Regions from separate parts of the Enterococcus sp. CR-Ec1 genome, predicted to be linked through region 1. Evidence: predicted binding sites of a transcription regulator. Region 1 holds the regulator's gene; the other holds the start of a gene.
The links. Region 1 encodes HrcA, which represses chaperone genes, less so after heat shock. Its sites were predicted from a motif close to TTAGCACTCNNNNNNNNNGAGTGCTAA; they were not measured.
Positions count from the first base shown of each region.

Region 2: a site for HrcA is predicted at 5,452-5,478, ahead of groES (co-chaperone GroES). Genes of this name have one in related genera too.

Region 1 covers NZ_CP025223.1:2,036,083-2,045,329, reverse strand. The annotation lists gene CXM95_RS09805 (aldo/keto reductase) at 1-419, opposite strand, end outside; gene CXM95_RS09800 (hypothetical protein) at 537-1,184, shown strand; gene hemW (radical SAM family heme chaperone HemW) at 1,628-2,818, shown strand; gene hrcA (heat-inducible transcriptional repressor HrcA) at 3,001-4,044, shown strand; gene grpE (nucleotide exchange factor GrpE) at 4,083-4,670, shown strand; gene dnaK (molecular chaperone DnaK) at 4,723-6,552, shown strand; gene dnaJ (molecular chaperone DnaJ) at 6,679-7,848, shown strand; gene CXM95_RS09770 (glycerol dehydrogenase) at 8,036-9,136, shown strand.
Region 2 covers NZ_CP025223.1:873,992-883,238, reverse strand. The annotation lists gene CXM95_RS04140 (glycosyltransferase family 2 protein) at 1-1,314, opposite strand, end outside; gene CXM95_RS04135 (hypothetical protein) at 1,314-1,820, opposite strand; gene CXM95_RS04130 (YcjF family protein) at 1,918-2,664, opposite strand; gene groL (chaperonin GroEL) at 3,470-5,098, opposite strand; gene groES (co-chaperone GroES) at 5,131-5,415, opposite strand; gene CXM95_RS04110 (CPBP family intramembrane glutamic endopeptidase) at 5,633-6,277, shown strand; gene CXM95_RS04105 (6-phospho-beta-glucosidase) at 6,322-7,752, opposite strand; gene CXM95_RS04100 (PTS sugar transporter subunit IIC) at 7,778-9,070, opposite strand; gene CXM95_RS04095 (MurR/RpiR family transcriptional regulator) at 9,226-9,247, opposite strand, start outside.

The sequences.
Region 1 (9,247 bases):
TCTTTGTTTTCTGGATTGTTTCCCATGATTTTCCAAGGACGAGGGGCATGGATCAAAATCAAATCGATATACCCTAAGTCAAGTTTTTTTAGAGAAGCATCAATGCTATCAACCGCTTCTTGGTAGGTCTTTAACTCAGCAGGTACTTTCGTGGTAACAAAAATTTCATCGCGGGCAACGCCTGAATCGCGCACAGCTTTCCCAACCGCTTCTTCGTTTTTGTAAGCTGCCGCTGTATCGACATGTCGATAACCATTTTGAATGGCAAATTTTGTTGCGTTGTAAGCATCTTCTGGAGAAGATTGCCAGGTTCCAAGGCCAATCTTAGGAATTGCCAGTTTGTTCTGCAAGGTAAATGTTTCTTGTAATATCACGTATCTCAACCTACTTTCATCGCTTTTTTTTGTTACATCTTCCATTATAAAACGTTTTCTTGTTTGAAACAAATCAGACGCTGAAACTTTTGAGGGAAATTGACTTTCAAAAGGATCTTTGATACATTATCAGCAACCTAAACACAGAAAGATGTGGAAAAAATGGATTTTGTTAAAGAAGATTTTGCCTATTATCGGCGCTCTTTTGAATTGATGTATCGCAGTTATTTCCGTAGAAGAATGATTGCCCTTGGTGTGGCGATTTTGATTATCTTAGGTTATTTACTTTTGTTACAAGAAAGTTTGCTTTTAAATATCATTTTGCTAGTTATATTGCTAGGCATAATGGCGTGGTTGGTTTCACTTTATCAGCGAGCGAGTGAGGTCGTACTTGCTTTCGAAGAAGAAAATCAGGTGCCGCAAATTCATCAACTGACAGAATTTGAGGATCATTATGCGTTCCAAATGAATGATGGAACAACGATGCGCGTGAAGAAAAACGGCAATCGCAACTTTCCTTCCAATAATAAGCAGTACACGTTGATGGCAGGCTATAAAAAAGTTTTCTTTGTGCAACAACCCTTGATGATTTTTTATTATGACCTCTTGGAGATGAAGTATGATGAAGCGTATCGTTTGAAACGAAACCGCCAAAACGGGTTCAATCGTTGGTCGCGTTATTTCAGTTTTCGCTCCTTTAAGGGATCGATTGGCAATGTCTTTCAATTCTTGCTGGGAAATATTTTCTTCTTATTTATTGCGTATCGGTTGATCCGCTATCTGATCGATATTTTGCTGCACATTTTATAACTGTTACCAAGGTGAAGATTCTCATCGTTTTCATAGACTGGTGAAAAAGATGATAGGACTTAATTTTTTTAAAAAGGTATACTTAAGTCAGATAAGACAAGCAATTGTCTTTCGTGAATAAGAGTCCTGCTCTTGTTAAGTAAGCCGTCAACAACAGCTTATCTATTGTGGCGCTAACAGTTTGGGGGAAGTGTTAGTTCTTGTAACAAACAGATTTTTTTCTGGGCGGGATAAGAACAAAAGCGGTATTTTACCGTACTTAATAAGAGTAGTGCTCTTTATTTTTTCTATGAATATTTAAAGACATCACTTCTTGGAAGTGGTGTTTTTTCTTGCTTAAAAATAGTCCAAGTGATAGGAGAATTCTAAGAACTATGCTACAATGAGTGCCGGTGCTCTCAGCGGTGGGAGCAAAAAAGAAGGTAGAGGAGAATTACTTAGGAATGCCTGAAGGTCAAACAATAAACGATCCATCTACAAAAAGCGCGCAAAATATTTCTGCGTATATACATATACCTTTCTGTGAACATATCTGCTACTACTGTGACTTCAACAAAGTGTTTTTAGAAGGGCAGCCAGTGGATGAGTACATCGAAGCGTTACTAAAAGAAATTGAGCTGACCCTCTTGCGTCAGCCTCTCAATGAGGCGAAAACGATTTATATCGGCGGCGGGACGCCAACGTCGCTTTCGGCGAACCAACTGGATCGATTGCTGTCAGGTGTGCATGAATTGCTGCCAACACACACAACCAAAGAGTTTACTGTGGAAGCAAATCCTGGTGATTTGAGTGAAGAAAAAATGCTGGTTTTGAAAAATCATCAAGTCAATCGCTTGTCGATGGGGGTCCAGACCTTTGATAATCGCTTGCTTAAAAAAATTGGCCGCAAGCATACCGCTGAAGATGTTTATTCAACTATTCAGCTGCTGGAAAAACATGATTTTCAGAATGTGACGATCGATTTGATTTATGCACTTCCGGGACAAAGCATAGAAAGCTTCCGTGATACACTGACGCGAGCGATTGATCTCGGGTTGCCTCACTATGCAATGTATTCTTTGATTTTAGAAAACAAAACCATGTTTATGAACTGGGTTCGCCAAGGGAGAATGGCACTGCCTTCTCAAGAAGCTGAAACGCAGATGTTTGATGAGGCGATCGCCGCGATGACAAAAGCTGGATTGAACCAATATGAAATCAGTAATTTTGCACGACCAGGGTATGAGTCCTTACATAATCTAGTGTATTGGAACAATGAACATTATTTTGGCTTTGGGGCAGGCGCCAGCGGGTATCTTGGACAGACTCGCTACAAGAACAAAGGTCCAATCCAGCATTATTTGAAACCATTACAGGAAAATCAGTTGCCAATCCACGAAATCGAAGAATTGACAACCAGCAATCAAATGGAAGAGGAACTGTTTTTAGGCCTTCGTAAAAAGGTCGGCATTTCAAAAATACAGTTTGCAGAAAAATTCGGGAAGTCTTTTCAGGAAATCTATGGTTCAACGAGCGAACAGTTGATTCAAAAAGGCTGGTTGGCTAGTCAAGGTGACCGTGTCTTTTTAACGAAAGCTGGGATGTTTATTGGCAACGAAGTGTTTGAAGCATTTCTCTTGGATGCAGAAAAATAAGAAAGAACGAGTAAGAGAAGTAGCCATTTCGTGCTGCTTCTTTTTTTGATTTCTTTTTTAGCACTCTCTTAGAAAGAGTGCTAAAAAAGTGATGCAAATACTTGACATTCCTAGCAAATATGGTATATTTATAATCGTGTTAGCACTTAATAGGAATGAGTGCTAACGGAGGAGTGGATAAAATGTTGACACCTAGACAACAAATGATTTTACACCTCATCATCCAAAATTATACGAATACTGGTCAGCCCACGGGCTCGAAGCGATTGATGGAAGATGGGGTTGAAGCTAGCTCTGCCACCATTCGTAATGAGATGAAGGCGCTGGAAGAAGCTGGACTTCTGTTAAAGACACATTCATCTTCAGGGCGTGTGCCGTCAATAAAAGGGTATCGCTATTACGTTGATCACTTATTGAAGCCATCGGAAGTTGACCAAAACGAAATTCAAACCATTCGTCATTCTTTTGGAAAAGATTTTCATGAAATCAATGAAATCATCCAGCAGTCTGCCACGATCTTGTCCAACTTGACTAGCTATACAGCGTTGTCTCTCGGGCCAGATATGAAGGAAAGGAAATTGACCGGTTTTCGAATCGTCCCATTGAATGCACGACAGATCATCGCGATCATCGTGACGGATAAAGGGAATGTCGAAAATCAAGTCTTTACTCTTCCTGAATCGATGAGCAGCGAAGATTTGGAAAAAATGGTAAGGATCATCAACGACAAATTGATCGGTGAGCCTCTAATGACGGTCTACCATCGTTTAAGAACAGAGATTCCTATGATTCTGCATAAGTATTTTCAAACGACTGACGGAATCGTTGATCTCTTTGATACGATGCTGAGCCACATTTTTGAAGAAAAAATCTTCGTCGGCGGGCGAATGAATCTTCTGGATTTTGAACCGACGCAAGATGTTAGTCAGTTCAAATCGATGTATTCATTTATGAAAAATGCAGATCAGCTGACACAGCTGCTGGCGCCAAGAGATTCTGCGATTCAAATCAGAATCGGCTCTGAGCTTGGCAATGACTTGTTACAAAATATGAGTCTGATCCAAGCTAGCTATGAAATCGAAGGTCATGGACAAGGAACGATCGCTTTATTAGGTCCATCAAGTATGCCGTATTCACGGATGTTTGGTTTGATGGAAGTTTTTCGAGGCGAGTTAGCAAAAAAATTGGCCGATTATTATCGCGCATTAGACGCTGCCAATGAATAAGCGGCAATGAAACAAATCGTAGAAGGGATGGTTGAAACGTGACGGAAAAAGAAGAGCGTTTAGATGAAGAATTAGATAAAACTGCTGAAGAAACCGCAGAAACAACTGAATCTTCAAATGAATCAACTGAAACTGAAGCACAGACTCCTCAACCAGAGGAAGAAACAGTGGAAAAAAGCGAATTGGAACTTTTGCAAGAAAAGAATAATGAATTGGAAGATCAATTCCTGCGTGCTCGTGCAGAGATCGCAAATATCACTTCACGTAACCGCAACGAGCGGGAACTTTTACAAAAATACCGCTCGCAAGATCTTGGCAAAAAACTGTTGCCAGCAATCGACAATTTGGAACGAGCGATGGCAGCAGATGTCGATCAAGACCAAGCGGCGAATTTGAAAAAAGGCGTTGAAATGGTTCTTGAAAGTCTGCGTCAAGCCTTAAAAGAAGAGGGAATCGAAGAGATTCCTGCTGAAGGTGCAATGTTCGATCCGAACTTGCATCAAGCGGTGCAGACTGTACCTGCCTCTGATGAAACACCGGCAGACACAATCGTTACTGTCTTGCAAAAAGGGTATAAATTGCATGATCGTGTCTTGCGTGCAAGCATGGTCATCGTTGCACAATAGTTCTTTCTATCTATAAGTAGATGTTTAAATTAAAAAAGGGAGTGTATTACTTATGAGTAAAATTATCGGTATCGACTTAGGAACAACAAACTCAGCTGTTGCTGTCCTTGAAGGCGGCGAAGCAAAAATCATTACGAATCCAGAAGGAAACCGTACCACACCTTCTGTTGTCTCATTCAAAAATGGTGAGATCCAAGTAGGGGAAGTTGCAAAACGCCAAGCAGTGACAAATCCTAATACGATTTCTTCTATTAAACGCCATATGGGTGAAGCTGGATACAAAGTAGAAGTTGAAGGAAAATCGTATACACCACAAGAAGTTTCCGCAATGGTTCTTCAATACATCAAAGGATTTGCTGAAGACTATTTAGGGGAAAAAGTTGAAAAAGCAGTCATCACTGTTCCTGCATACTTCAACGATGCACAACGTCAAGCAACCAAAGATGCTGGTAAAATTGCCGGTCTTGAAGTAGAACGGATCGTCAATGAACCAACTGCCGCAGCTTTAGCTTATGGGTTAGATAAAACAGATAAAGATGAAAAAATCTTGGTCTTTGACTTAGGTGGCGGTACTTTCGACGTATCGATCCTTGAATTAGGTGATGGCGTCTTTGACGTATTATCAACTGCTGGGGACAACAACCTAGGTGGGGATGACTTTGATAACAAAATCATCGATCACATGGTAGCAGAATTCAAAAAAGAAAACGGCATTGATCTTGGAAAAGACAAAATGGCTTTGCAACGTTTGAAAGATGCTGCTGAAAAAGCGAAAAAAGACTTGTCAGGTGTAACAAGTACACAAATCAGCTTACCGTTTATCACAGCTGGCGATGCTGGTCCATTGCACTTGGAAATGACCTTGACTCGTGCGAAATTTGATGAATTAACAGCAGACTTAGTAGAACGTACAAAAATTCCAGTACGTCAAGCTTTGAAAGATGCTGGTCTATCACAATCAGAAATCGACGAAGTGATCTTAGTTGGTGGTTCAACTCGTATTCCGGCAGTAGTTGATGCTGTACGTAAAGAAACCAATAAAGAACCAAACAAATCAGTAAACCCAGATGAAGTGGTAGCGATGGGGGCTGCGATCCAAGGTGGCGTGATCACTGGGGATGTGAAAGATGTTGTCTTACTAGACGTTACACCATTATCATTAGGTATCGAAACGATGGGTGCTGTCTTCACAAAACTGATCGATCGTAACACAACGATCCCTACAAGTAAATCACAAGTCTTCTCAACTGCAGCAGACAATCAACCAGCCGTTGATATCCATGTCTTGCAAGGGGAACGTCCAATGGCTGCTGATAACAAAACATTAGGAAGATTCCAATTGACGGATATTCCACCAGCACCTCGTGGCATCCCTCAAATCGAAGTAACATTTGATATCGATAAAAATGGGATCGTTAATGTTTCTGCAAAAGATTTAGGTACACAAAAAGAACAAAAAATCACGATCAAATCATCTTCAGGTTTATCAGATGAAGAAATCGAACGCATGGTAAAAGATGCTGAAGCAAATGCTGAAGCCGACAAACAGCGCAAAGAAGAAGTTGATCTACGCAATGACGTCGATGCATTGTTGTTCACTGTTGATAAAACATTGAAAGAGCTTGAAGGCAAAGTGGATGCAGACGAAGTCAAAAAAGCGGAAGAAGCTCGTGATGAGTTGAAAGCTGCGGTTGAAGCAAACAACTTAGAAGAAATGAAAACGAAACGTGATGCTTTGAATGAAATCGTACAAAACTTAACCGTTAAATTATACGAACAAGCAGCACAACAACAAGCACAAGAAAATCCAGAAGCTGCACAAGGCGGCGCAGACGATGTGGTTGACGCCGACTTTGAAGAAGTAGACGGTGACGATAAATAATCGCTGTTTGTGAAAAAGCCAAAGTCACCGCTTTGGCTTTTTCTTATGAATTTGCGAAACGTATTTTTCTAGAGCGAATTATATGCTAAAATACGAGAGACGCAAGAATAGAGTGGAGGGAAGCCAATGGCAGACAAAAGAGATTATTATGAGGTCTTAGGTCTACAAAAAGGGGCTTCGGATGACGAAATCAAAAAAGCTTATCGTAAGCTTTCAAAACAATATCATCCAGACATCAATAAAGAACCTGATGCAGAAGCAAAGTTTAAAGAGATTTCTGAGGCCTATGAAATATTAAGTGATTCCCAAAAAAGAGCTGCTTATGACCAGTATGGTCATGCTGGTACCGATCCGAACTACGGAGGCGGTTATGGCGGTGGATTCGGCGGCTTTAACAGTGGCGGATTCTCCGGTGGCGGTTTTGGTGGATTTGAAGACATTTTCGAATCGTTTTTTGGTGGTGGAGGCGGCAGAGCAGCCAATCCTAATGCACCTCGACAAGGAGCAGACTTGCAATATGCGGTTGATCTTTCCTTTGAAGAAGCGATTTTCGGAGTGGAAAAAACTGTTCAATACAATCGTGAAGAAACCTGTCATACCTGCGGCGGGAACGGGGCAAAACCAGGTACTTCACCAGAAACCTGTCATAAATGTCATGGTGCAGGTACTATCAATGTTGAACGTCAAACACCGCTTGGTCGTGTAATGAGCCGTCAAACCTGTGATGTTTGTCATGGAACTGGGAAAGAAATCAAAGAACCATGTACAACCTGTCATGGTACTGGCCATGAAAAGAAAAAACATAATGTAAAAGTCAACGTGCCTGCAGGTGTCGAAGATGGACAACAAATGCGTTTATCTGGCCAAGGGGAAGCTGGAACCAATGGTGGTCCTTATGGGGACCTATACGTTGTTTTTCGTGTGGAAGAAAGTGATATTTTTGATCGTGACGGTTCAGAGATTTATTACGAGTTGCCGTTGAACTTTGTCCAAGCAGCTTTAGGAGATGAGGTCAATGTGCCAACCGTTCACGGGAATGTGAAGTTAAAAATCCCAGCTGGGACCCAAACAGGTACGAACTTCCGCTTACGCGGTAAAGGAGCACCTCGCTTACGGGGAGGCGGCAATGGCGATCAACAAGTCAAAGTGAAGCTGATCACACCTAAGAACTTAAATGAGGAACAAAAAGAAGCATTGCGGGCTTATGCAAAAGCTAGTGGTCATGAAACCACCGAACAACAACCAGAAGGGTTTTTTGATAAAATGAAAGATGCTTTTGGTGGGAAAAAGAAATAACAAGTAAATAATCCAATTCATGCCCTTATAAAACCATCAGTTTTATAAGGGCATGAGTGTTTGTATGGCTATAAATGTGCAGTATGTGCGAGAATCGAATCTTCTTGGCCATCTTTTTTTCTTTTCCTTTGAAATCGCTTGCTTAGTGTGTCACAATAAAAGTAGACCAATTGAAGGAGGAGATACAATGGAAAGAATATTTGCGAGTCCGTCACGATACGTTCAAGGAAAAGGAGTATTGAAGGATGGTTTATCTCACATTAAAGATCTAGGAAAGAAAGTGCTGCTTTTAACCGATGAAACAGTTTGGAAAATTGCCGGGGAAGATTTATTTGAAAATCTCAAAGCGGCTGATTTAGGTCCGGTAAAGGAAATTTTTGGTGGAGAAGCTTCTGCAAATGAAATCGATCGTATCGTCTCTAAAGCCAAAAGCGAATCCATTGAAGTAATTGCTGCATTAGGTGGCGGGAAAGCCATCGATACTGGGAAAGCTGTTGCGGATGAATTAAACATACCGATTGCTGTTTTGCCAACGATCGCTTCTACTGATGCACCAACTTCGGCACTTTCTGTTATTTATACAGATGAAGGTCGCTTTGAAAAATATCGTTTTTACAACAAAAACCCTGAACTTGTCTTAGTGGATACAGCCGTTATTGCGAAAGCGCCTGCCAAATTACTTGCAGCGGGTATTGCGGATGCACTAGCAACCTATGTCGAAGCACGCGCCGTTGCCCGAAGCCATAGTAAGAATATGGTGGGTGGTATTCAACCAATTGCCGGCATGGCAATCGCTGAAAAATGCGAAGAGATTCTTTTTGAGAATGCACTGAAAGCCTATCAAGCAAATAAAAAACAAGTCGTTACCGAAGCTTTTGAACAAATCGTGGAAGCCAACACTCTGTTAAGTGGTTTAGGCTTTGAAAGTGCTGGTTTGGCAGCAGCTCATGCGATCCATAATGGCTTGACAGCCCTTGAAGGAGACGTCCATGATTTGACTCATGGGGAGAAAGTTGCTTACGGGACACTTACACAATTGATGCTGGAAAACGCGGATCCTGATGAAATTGACCAATATATTGAGTTGTATCAGGCGTTGGAATTACCAACGACATTAGCTGAAATGCATCTTTCTGATGTTAGCGATGCAGAGCTTATGAAAGTCGGTAAACAAGCAACCATCGAAGGGGAGACGATTCACAATATGCCGTTCACGGTATCCGCAGAAGATGTTGTAGCCGCGATCAAAGCCGTGGATGCCTATGTGACTGCTTATTATCCTCTTTAATGTTATTTTATAAACGTTCATTGATCGATACTTGTTGATTAAAAAAAATATTTGACAAAAAAAAAGAGTCGTGCTATTTTGATAACAAGCAAATTAAAGGAGGGAACAAGA
Region 2 (9,247 bases), 1.2 Mb from region 1:
TTCTTCGTTTTTTTTCGCCGTTCGCTCGGGACTGACCCAAACGCCGCTACCGTAGCCAAGGATGGTTTTGACGGCTGGAATAAAGGTAGTGACGATCGTTATGGCATTAATCATCCAGTAAAACAGCATGTAAAAAGGGGCAAAGCGGAAATACTTCAGCTTGCTGCGGTTGTCATCCGCCAAAAGGCTGGTAAATAGCTGCATGACCCCTGCAATCATCTCAAAACAAACAAAGAGAAAGGCCATCGTAAACATATGGTAGATCCGCTCGTAATTCCCAGTTGCCCCATAATAAATCAGATAAAAAACAAACAAAGCCGAAGACAACCAGAAAAAGAATGACCAGATAATACTTAAGGACTGATCCACAAACATGGCGGTTCGTCCGATATTTTCAAAAGGGTGTAAGAAAACTTTTTTAAAATTGGTCAACCACACTTCCGTTCCGCCTTTCGCCCAACGTTTCCGTTGCCGATAGAGCATCTTGAGTGTTTCTGGCACCTCCATGAAAAACATCACTCGTGACGCAAACAATGACAACCAACCATGGAATTGGTGGTCCCAGGCAATACTGATATCTTCCGTGGCACGATTTTGTCGAAAGAGACCAACGTCCATCAATGCGGCTCTACGATACATTGTGTTGGCACCGCTATAGGCATAGATGACGCCGAAAACGGCTTGCTGGGTTCGTTTGATAATTCCTACGATACTTGAAAATTCAACGGTTTGCGATTTCCCGACGATCGTTGTGCGATTTTGAACGTCCATATTCGCCGTAATGGCAGAGATATTGATGGAATCTTGGCGGATGAAATAATTGACATATTTCCACAATGCATCAGGTTCAGGGACCGTATCTGCGTCGTTGCTCAAAATCAATTCCCCTTTAGCAAACCCTACACCAATATTAAAGGCATGGGCTTTCCCTTGGTTTTTTTCGATACGCAAAACCCTTAGATTCGGGTACTGTTCCATCAATCGATCTAGTATCACAGGAGTTTGATCCGTTGAGCCATCATCCGTCACCAACACCTCATAGTTGCTGTAGTTTAGATTGTTCATTAAATAATGAATCGTGTCTTCAATTACGACTTCTTCATTGTGAGCCGGTACCATAATGGTGATCATCGGCTCGATTTCTTCGGGGATCGGTATCCACTCTAACTGACGATAGCGGAACAAAAAACGATTGCAGATCACCCCGATGAACCAAGCAAAGCCGCCTAAAATGGGATACGTGAACAGAATCATTAAAACAACCGTTAAAAATGTATCCAACCACGGGAACCCAGTATCAAAATTGACAACCATCAGCCCACCCCATTTCTACGGAAAAGTTCTTGGATCTCCGTTTCTCCAATGTTTTGCTCAGGAGTAACGGCATAGTACTTGGCAGCGTGACGCTCTTCTTTCGTTCCGAAGCGTTCTTCGTAAAAAGCTTCTAATACTTCTTTGCGTTTTTCTAAGGCAACTTCGTCATGCATCGATTGCTTTTGCAACAATCTTTTGAAACGCCGGTTGTTCCTCAAGGTCAACAAAGTAAATGTCAGAACCAAGACCAAAAAAGAAATTCCTAGGAACAACGCCAAAAAATCAAAAGTCACTGCTTCTTCCAGATATGTCCGAAAGGCGATCCGATCCGCTAGATTCGGTAAAGTCAGCGGGATGGCCAGCCAGACAAACGGAACCAAGACCATCAGCCAAGCAAGAATCGTCAAAATCGTTTGGCGGGTCTTCAAAGCAGAACGACCTTTTTGAAAATACGCATCGGTGACCAACCGTTCTTTGACTTCTTCCCGTGTCACTCGTTGTTTCATTTTACTCACTCCTTAAAAAGTATTTTTTGCTGTGAAGAAAAAGAAGCAACAAAAGCAAGTCGTCTTTTGATGGACCTGCTTCGTTCTTCTTTTTGACCTACTTGGATTTCTTGCCAACTTTCAACGCATTGAACAGCGTGTGAAATTGGCCTTTAAAGGACATCACTTGCTCAAACACATCTTCCCCATCATTCAGCATCTTGACAGTCACCCAGCCTAATGCTTCGGTGATACCACTAGCCACACTGGCATTGATCGCAGCTCCAGCAACGGTGCCTACTGCTGGGACAAATTTCAAGATATTGCCAACGGCACTGCGTCCAAAACTCACCACCACTAACTCTTTCGAGATACTCTTCGCTAACCCTTCACGCCACGTTCGCCCAAAAATGCGATACAAACGTGCCATCATCGTCATTTGAACCGGCACAAGTAACACTGCATCTGAAAAAGGAATCGGTGAACAGCCGATGATCGCCGCCGTCAAAGAAGCCGCATGGATCGTGCGGTGGGCTTTTTTCCGCGTTTCATCATCTACGCCAACCAAAAACTCCTCAAACACCTGATCAAATTGATCCTTGCTTTTCGCTAACACTTTTTCCGCCTGGGCTTTTGATCCGTCATAGCCTTTCATCACAAGGGCAGCCGATTTTTTCGGCATTCGCTTCATGACATCCGCAAAAAAAGAAGTAAACTCCGCTTCTTCTTGCAGCTCTTCTCTCGTTTGACTTTGCTCGACTTGAACGGACTGTTCCGTTAATAATTCATTTTCGTTTTGCTTCTTTTTGCGTTTTATCCATGGTTTTTTCAAAGAAATGTCTCCTTCTTTCGACTCGTTGTTCATTTAAAAAATCAAAGTGAGCCATGATTTTGTTCCTCTTTCTATTTTAGCTCAGGTTTTTCAAGATAGCGAAAATGTAGCTTGAGAGAGCTTACACTTGATGAAAAATGCAAATTTGCATCTTTAGATTATTTATTTATATTATCGTTTTTTTATGCTATGATACACAAAAGGAGTGGATCAAATGAAAAAGAAATTGAATTGGAAAGTCCTTTTTTATTTAGGCTTATTGACTTACTTTCTTTTAAGCGGTATCTTCGCATTCTTTGGGGTCGAAATACCGTTTCTTTATAAACGTTGATCTTCACGTTTTCTCAGAACAATATCATTCAACCCTTTGCTCTATGCTAAGACAATCCATCATTCTAACATCCATATAATCTAATTAGAAAAGGTGATTTTCTTGTCCATTTTATTTGATTTATTGCAGCTACTTGCCGTTATCTGTATCGCGTATTTATTGTTCACAAAAAACCATTTCCTCAAGCAATTAACCGCTGTTCAGAAAATGGTCTTTCTCGTCTTATGTGTTTCTGTGCTCCTACCGGCTCTTTATGAATTTATTACTGGGTTTGCCCAGGGATTTTGGGAACGGTTGTAATTCACGGTTCCTTAGAAAACACGCTGCCTTTACAAGACAAATAGATAGCTCATATCTACCAGTCCTTTCTCCTTTTATTCAAGCAATGAACCAATTCTTTGGTGCTTAGAATACTAAGAAGAGAGGTTTTTTGTCTTTTACTGTGTTAAAGTATTTTTTGATCGTACAAAAAAAGAACCCCTCAAAAGAGGAGTTCTCAAGGCTTGCTTACATCATGCCGCCCATACCCATTGATGGGTCCATTGCAGGAGCTGCTGGCGCTGCTGGTTCTGGTTTGTCGGCAACGACTGCTTCAGTTGTTAACAATAATGCGGCAACAGAAGCTGCGTTTTGTAATGCAGAACGCGTTACTTTTGTTGGGTCAACGATCCCAGCTTCTAGCATGTTTACCCATTCGCCAGTTGCTGCATTGAAACCAACACCTAAGTCAGCGTTTTTCAATTTGTCGATGATGACTGAACCTTCGTAGCCTGCATTTTCAGCAATTTGACGAACGGGTTCTTCTAATGCACGTAAAACGATTTTGACACCTGTTGCTGCATCGCCATCTGTTTCGATTTCTGCAACTTTGTTGATGACATTGACTAAGGCAGTTCCACCACCAGAGACCATGCCTTCTTCAACAGCGGCACGTGTTGCGTTCAATGCATCTTCAATACGTAATTTCAACTCTTTCAATTCAGTTTCAGTTGGTGCCCCAACTTTGATCACTGCAACTCCACCAGCAAGTTTTGCTAAGCGTTCTTGTAGTTTTTCACGGTCAAAGTCAGAAGTTGTATCAGCGATTTGGTTTTTGATCAATTGAACGCGTGCGTCAATTGCTTCTTTTTCACCAGCACCTTCAACGATCGTTGTGTTGTCTTTATCCACAACCACTTTGCTTGCTTGACCTAAGTTATCGATGGTTGCATCTTTCAACTCAAGACCTAAGTCTTCAGTGATCACTGTACCACCAGTTAAGATCGCAATGTCTTCTAGCATTGCTTTACGACGGTCACCAAATCCTGGTGCTTTCACTGCGACAACGTTGAATGTTCCACGGATTTTGTTCAAGACAAGTGTTGGTAATGCTTCGCCATCAACGTCATCAGCGATGATCAATAATGGTTTTGATTGTTGTAAGATTTGTTCTAACAATGGCAAGATATCTTGGATGTTAGAGATTTTTTTGTCAGTGATCAAGATGTATGGATTTTCTAACGCTGCTTCCATTTTATCGTTGTCAGTTACCATGTATTGTGATAAGTACCCACGATCAAATTGCATTCCTTCCACAACATCTAATTCTGTTTCGATCCCTTTTGATTCTTCAATAGTGATAACACCGTCATTGCCGACTTTTTCCATTGCATCAGCGATATATTGACCAACTTTTTCACTACCAGAAGAAACAGCACCAACTTGTGCGATTGCTTCTTTTGAATCAACGATTGATGAAATGTTGTGTAGCTCTTCTACAGCCACTTTTGTTGCCATTTCGATCCCACGACGAATACCTAATGGGTTCGCACCAGCGGTGACATTTTTCAATCCTTCACGAACGATTGCTTGTGTCAATAACGTAGCAGTCGTTGTTCCGTCACCAGCGATATCGTTTGTTTTTGAAGCGACTTCAGAAACAAGTTTTGCGCCCATGTTTTCAAAATGATCTTCTAATTCGATTTCTTTAGCGATCGTTACACCGTCATTTGTAATCAATGGTGAACCGTAAGATTTTTCTAAAACCACGTTACGACCTTTAGGACCTAAGGTTACTTTTACTGTATCTGCTAATTTATCTACCCCACGAAGCATTGCTGCGCGTGCGTCTTCTGCAAATTTGATTTCTTTTGCCATGATTTCATCACCTCAAGTATTTTTTATTTTTCTTATTCTACTACTGCAATGATATCTTTTGCAGCAACGATCAAATATTCTGTTCCTTCATATTTCACTTCTGTGCCAGCGTATTTTTCAAACATTACTTGTTCGCCAACGTTGACAGCAACAGGAGCTTTTTCACCGTTTTCGAGCGTGCGTCCTTCGCCGACTGCAATAACGGTACCCGTTTGTGGTTTTTCTTTTGCTGCTGATGCAAGCACGATTCCGCCTACAGTTTTTTCTTCTTCTTTTGCGACTTCGATAATCACACGATCACCTAATGGTCTTAACACGATAAATCCCTCCAATGAATGTTATAGAATTTAGTATTAGCACTCTCTTGTATCGAGTGCTAACTTACAGTTTCAATATTACTCATTTTCCCAAATTTTTGCAAGCCTTTTGCTAAATTTTTTTTGCATTTCTATTTGATTGATAAAAATAGTAGGATTTTTTGTTTCTAGAAGCAACCTAGTCTATAATGAAGCAAAGGAGTGTGAGGAAACAACTATGTCTTTATCAAAATATTCTTTGTCCACGATTCTTACTTACGGCATCGTCTTTTTTCTACCGATCGCCTTCATCCCTAGCGGACATCAAGTGGCCGCAACAACGATTGGTTATTTAGTTGGTGCTGCGATCATGTTTTTCTTGTATTTCAAACAAACGGAACCGTTATCGTTTGAACACAAAAGATCAAAAATTTCATCGATTCTTATTTATGGACTGACAGGTATTATTGCAGCGATCTTGTTGCAAAATCTAGCCATTTTTATCGAATCGCTTTTCGGTGAAGTCAGTGCTTCGCAAAATACCGAAAATATCATTGCTATTGTGCTGCAAAACCCACTGTTCGCCCTCGCGGCAATGGTTGGTGGACCAATTATGGAAGAATTTGTCTTCCGCAGAGCCTTAGTTGGCATCATTGGGAAATACAGCAATGTTTGGGTCGGTGTAGTGGTCAGCGCTGTAGCCTTTGCCTTTGCCCATAATGACAATCATCTCTTAGTCTATATTTTCTTAGGACTGTTCTTTTCTGGGCTTTATGCCTTGACCGGCAGCATTTGGACTTCCATGATTACCCATGTGGGAATGAACACTTTAGTTATTATTATTCAGTTGTTGCTTCATTACGGCTATATCCAAATGCCCTAAAGAAAAAAACGCTACGCAGAAATTTTGCGTAACGTTTTTTTTCTTTATACCTTCATGCCATTGGACGCAATCACTTGCTGATACCATGCAAATGAATCTTTCTTCCGACGATCAAGGGTCCCATTTCCTTCATTGTCTTTGTCCACATAGATCACACCGTAGCGTTTCTTCATTTCCCCTGTACCAGCAGAAACCAAGTCAATGATGCCCCACGGTGTATAACCCAATAAGTCGACGCCATCATAAGCTACTGCTTCTTTCATCATTTCGATATGGGCTTTCAGGTAATCAATACGGTAGTCATCATGGATCTGCCCATCCTCTTCCACTGTATCTACGGCACCAAAGCCATTTTCTACAATGAAGAGCGGCAATTCGTAGCGTTCGTTGAACCAATTCATGGCATAGCGTAAGCCCTCGGGATCAATCTGCCAGCCCCATTCGGAAGCATCAACATAGGGATTATCCACCAGATCTTGGCTCTCATCATAGTCATAGGTTGGATCATTTTCCTTACCTTTGATCGCAAAAGACATATAGTAACTAAAGCCGATGTAGTCAACACAACCTTTTGCCAAAATTGCTTCATCTTCAGGGGTGATATCTAAATCAAATTGTTTTCTCTCAAAATAGCTGCGCATATATCTCGGATAGTGTCCACGGGCATGCACATCTGAAAACCAATAGCGGCGCTGCATGGCCACCGTGGCTGCCATCATGTCTTTGGGATTGCAAGAATACGGATAGATTGGACACATCGCGATCATCGATCCGATTTGAAACGCAGGATTGATTGCATGCCCTAGCGCCACCACTTTCGCACTAGCAACGAGTTCGTAATGGGCTGCTTGGTACATGATTTTTTCTCGGTCTTCTCCTTCGGTAAAGAACAGACCGGAATTGGTAAACGGCGCAAAATCTTCTTTGTAGTTTGCTTGATTGTTGATTTCATTGAAAGTCATCCAATACTTCACTTTCTTTTGATAGCGCGTAAAACAAACTTCTGCAAAGCGGACAAACAAATCGATCAACTTACGGTTACGCCAACCTCCGTATTCGGTAACTAAATGATAGGGCATTTCAAAGTGAGAAAGGGTAATAACCGGCTCAATGCCATAGCGTAAACACTCATCGAATAATTGATCATAAAAGGCCAAGCCTTCCTCATTTGGCTCGCGTTCATCACCTTTTGGAAAAATACGGGTCCAGGCAATCGATGTTCGGAAGCACTTCAACCCTAATTCGGCAAAAAGCTTGATGTCTTCAGGATACCGATGATAAAAATCGATCGCTTCATGATTGGGATAGCTTTCGCCCGGTTGGATACCTTCCGTGATTCGGCGAGAAATTCCGTTGCCTCCTACAGTCATGACATCAGCGACACTCACGCCTTTTCCACCCGCACGATAGCCGCCTTCCAATTGGTGAGCAGCGACTGCGCCACCCCATAAAAAATCGTTTCTAAGTTTATTCATTTCTGTTCAACCTGCTTCCTTGGTATTAAACGATCTCTGTTTCTTGTTTATAGTTCAAACTATCGACCTTACGAATGAAAGGATAGTAAATAAAGAAGCCGATTGCTAAAACAACAAATTGTAAAATAGCGGTCCGGATGCCCCCTACTAGAAATCCTGAAATGATCGGCGGGGTCGTCCACGGAACTTGCACAGCAGTAAATAACGGTACGATACCGGTATAAAGTGCAAAATACGTGATCACGCCTGAAACCATCGGTGTCAAAATAAATGGTAAGACCATGATTGGGTTCATGACGATCGGTGTCGCAAAAATAATTGGTTCATTGATATTAAAGAATGCTGGGATCAGGGAGAGACGTCCTAATTGTTTGAACTGCGCTGAACGGGCAAAAGCAACCATGTATAGCACGATGCCAATTGTCATTCCTGCACCAGTTACCGTCATAAATTGATCTAAAAACTGTTGGGTCACGATGTGTCCCCCATTTTCCAATGTCAATGCTTTACCAGATTCAAGAATAGCCGTATTTGCTAATGAATTGGCTTGTAAAATCGGCCCCATGATGCCGCCCACGATCGTCGAACCATGAACCCCGAAGAACCACAAGAATGGTACTAAGAAGCCTAGCATCATTGCACCGCCAAGAGAATCCGTCACACCTTGCATTGGACTTTGAATCACGGTGTAGATCCATTCGACCACGGTTGTCTGAAAGACTTTATCAAAGAAAACATAAATGCCTAATGCGATGGTCGTCAAAACAGCTGCCGGAATCAACGCTGTAAATGAGTTTGCAACATTGGTGGGTACTTGTTCTGGCAGTTTGATCCGGATGTCGCGTTTTAAGAACCAAGTATAGCCCCAACCCACAAAAAGCCCTACTAAGATGGCACTGATCATGCCTTGTCCACCAGTCCATGTTTTATCAATGACATTTGCGATGGTCACATTTGCTTCAGCATCCGTTACACTTGACTCCATAGTTAATAAGAAAATAACTAAACCAATCATTCCTGCTGGGAGTCCTTCGTAACCTTCTGCTTTTACATACGAATAGGCGATACCCATTACGGCGAAAAAAGCCATAATTGCAAAAGAGGCGCCATAGGCTTGGTTGAAGTATTCACCTAAGCCACTATTCGTTACCCAATCCGCAATCGACTGGACGGGAAAGTTTGCTAATAGCAGGAAAATCGATCCTACGATTGAAAAGGGCATCGTATAAAGCATACCGTTTCTTAATGCAGTGATTGCTTTCGTATTAACAAATTTTAATATTGGGGGTAATAATTTCTCATTGATCCATTCGTTCATCTCACATCACTCCTAAAATAAAATTCCATCCACCGGCCAGTGAATTCGCTTACAAATAAATCTTAATGGATAATATTCCCCTTGCCTATAGCTTTTCTAAGTTATGAAACATGTTCCAACAAAAAAAACAGCCGAAGCTGTTTTTTTACGATCGCTTAGATTTGCTTGTAGACTTGA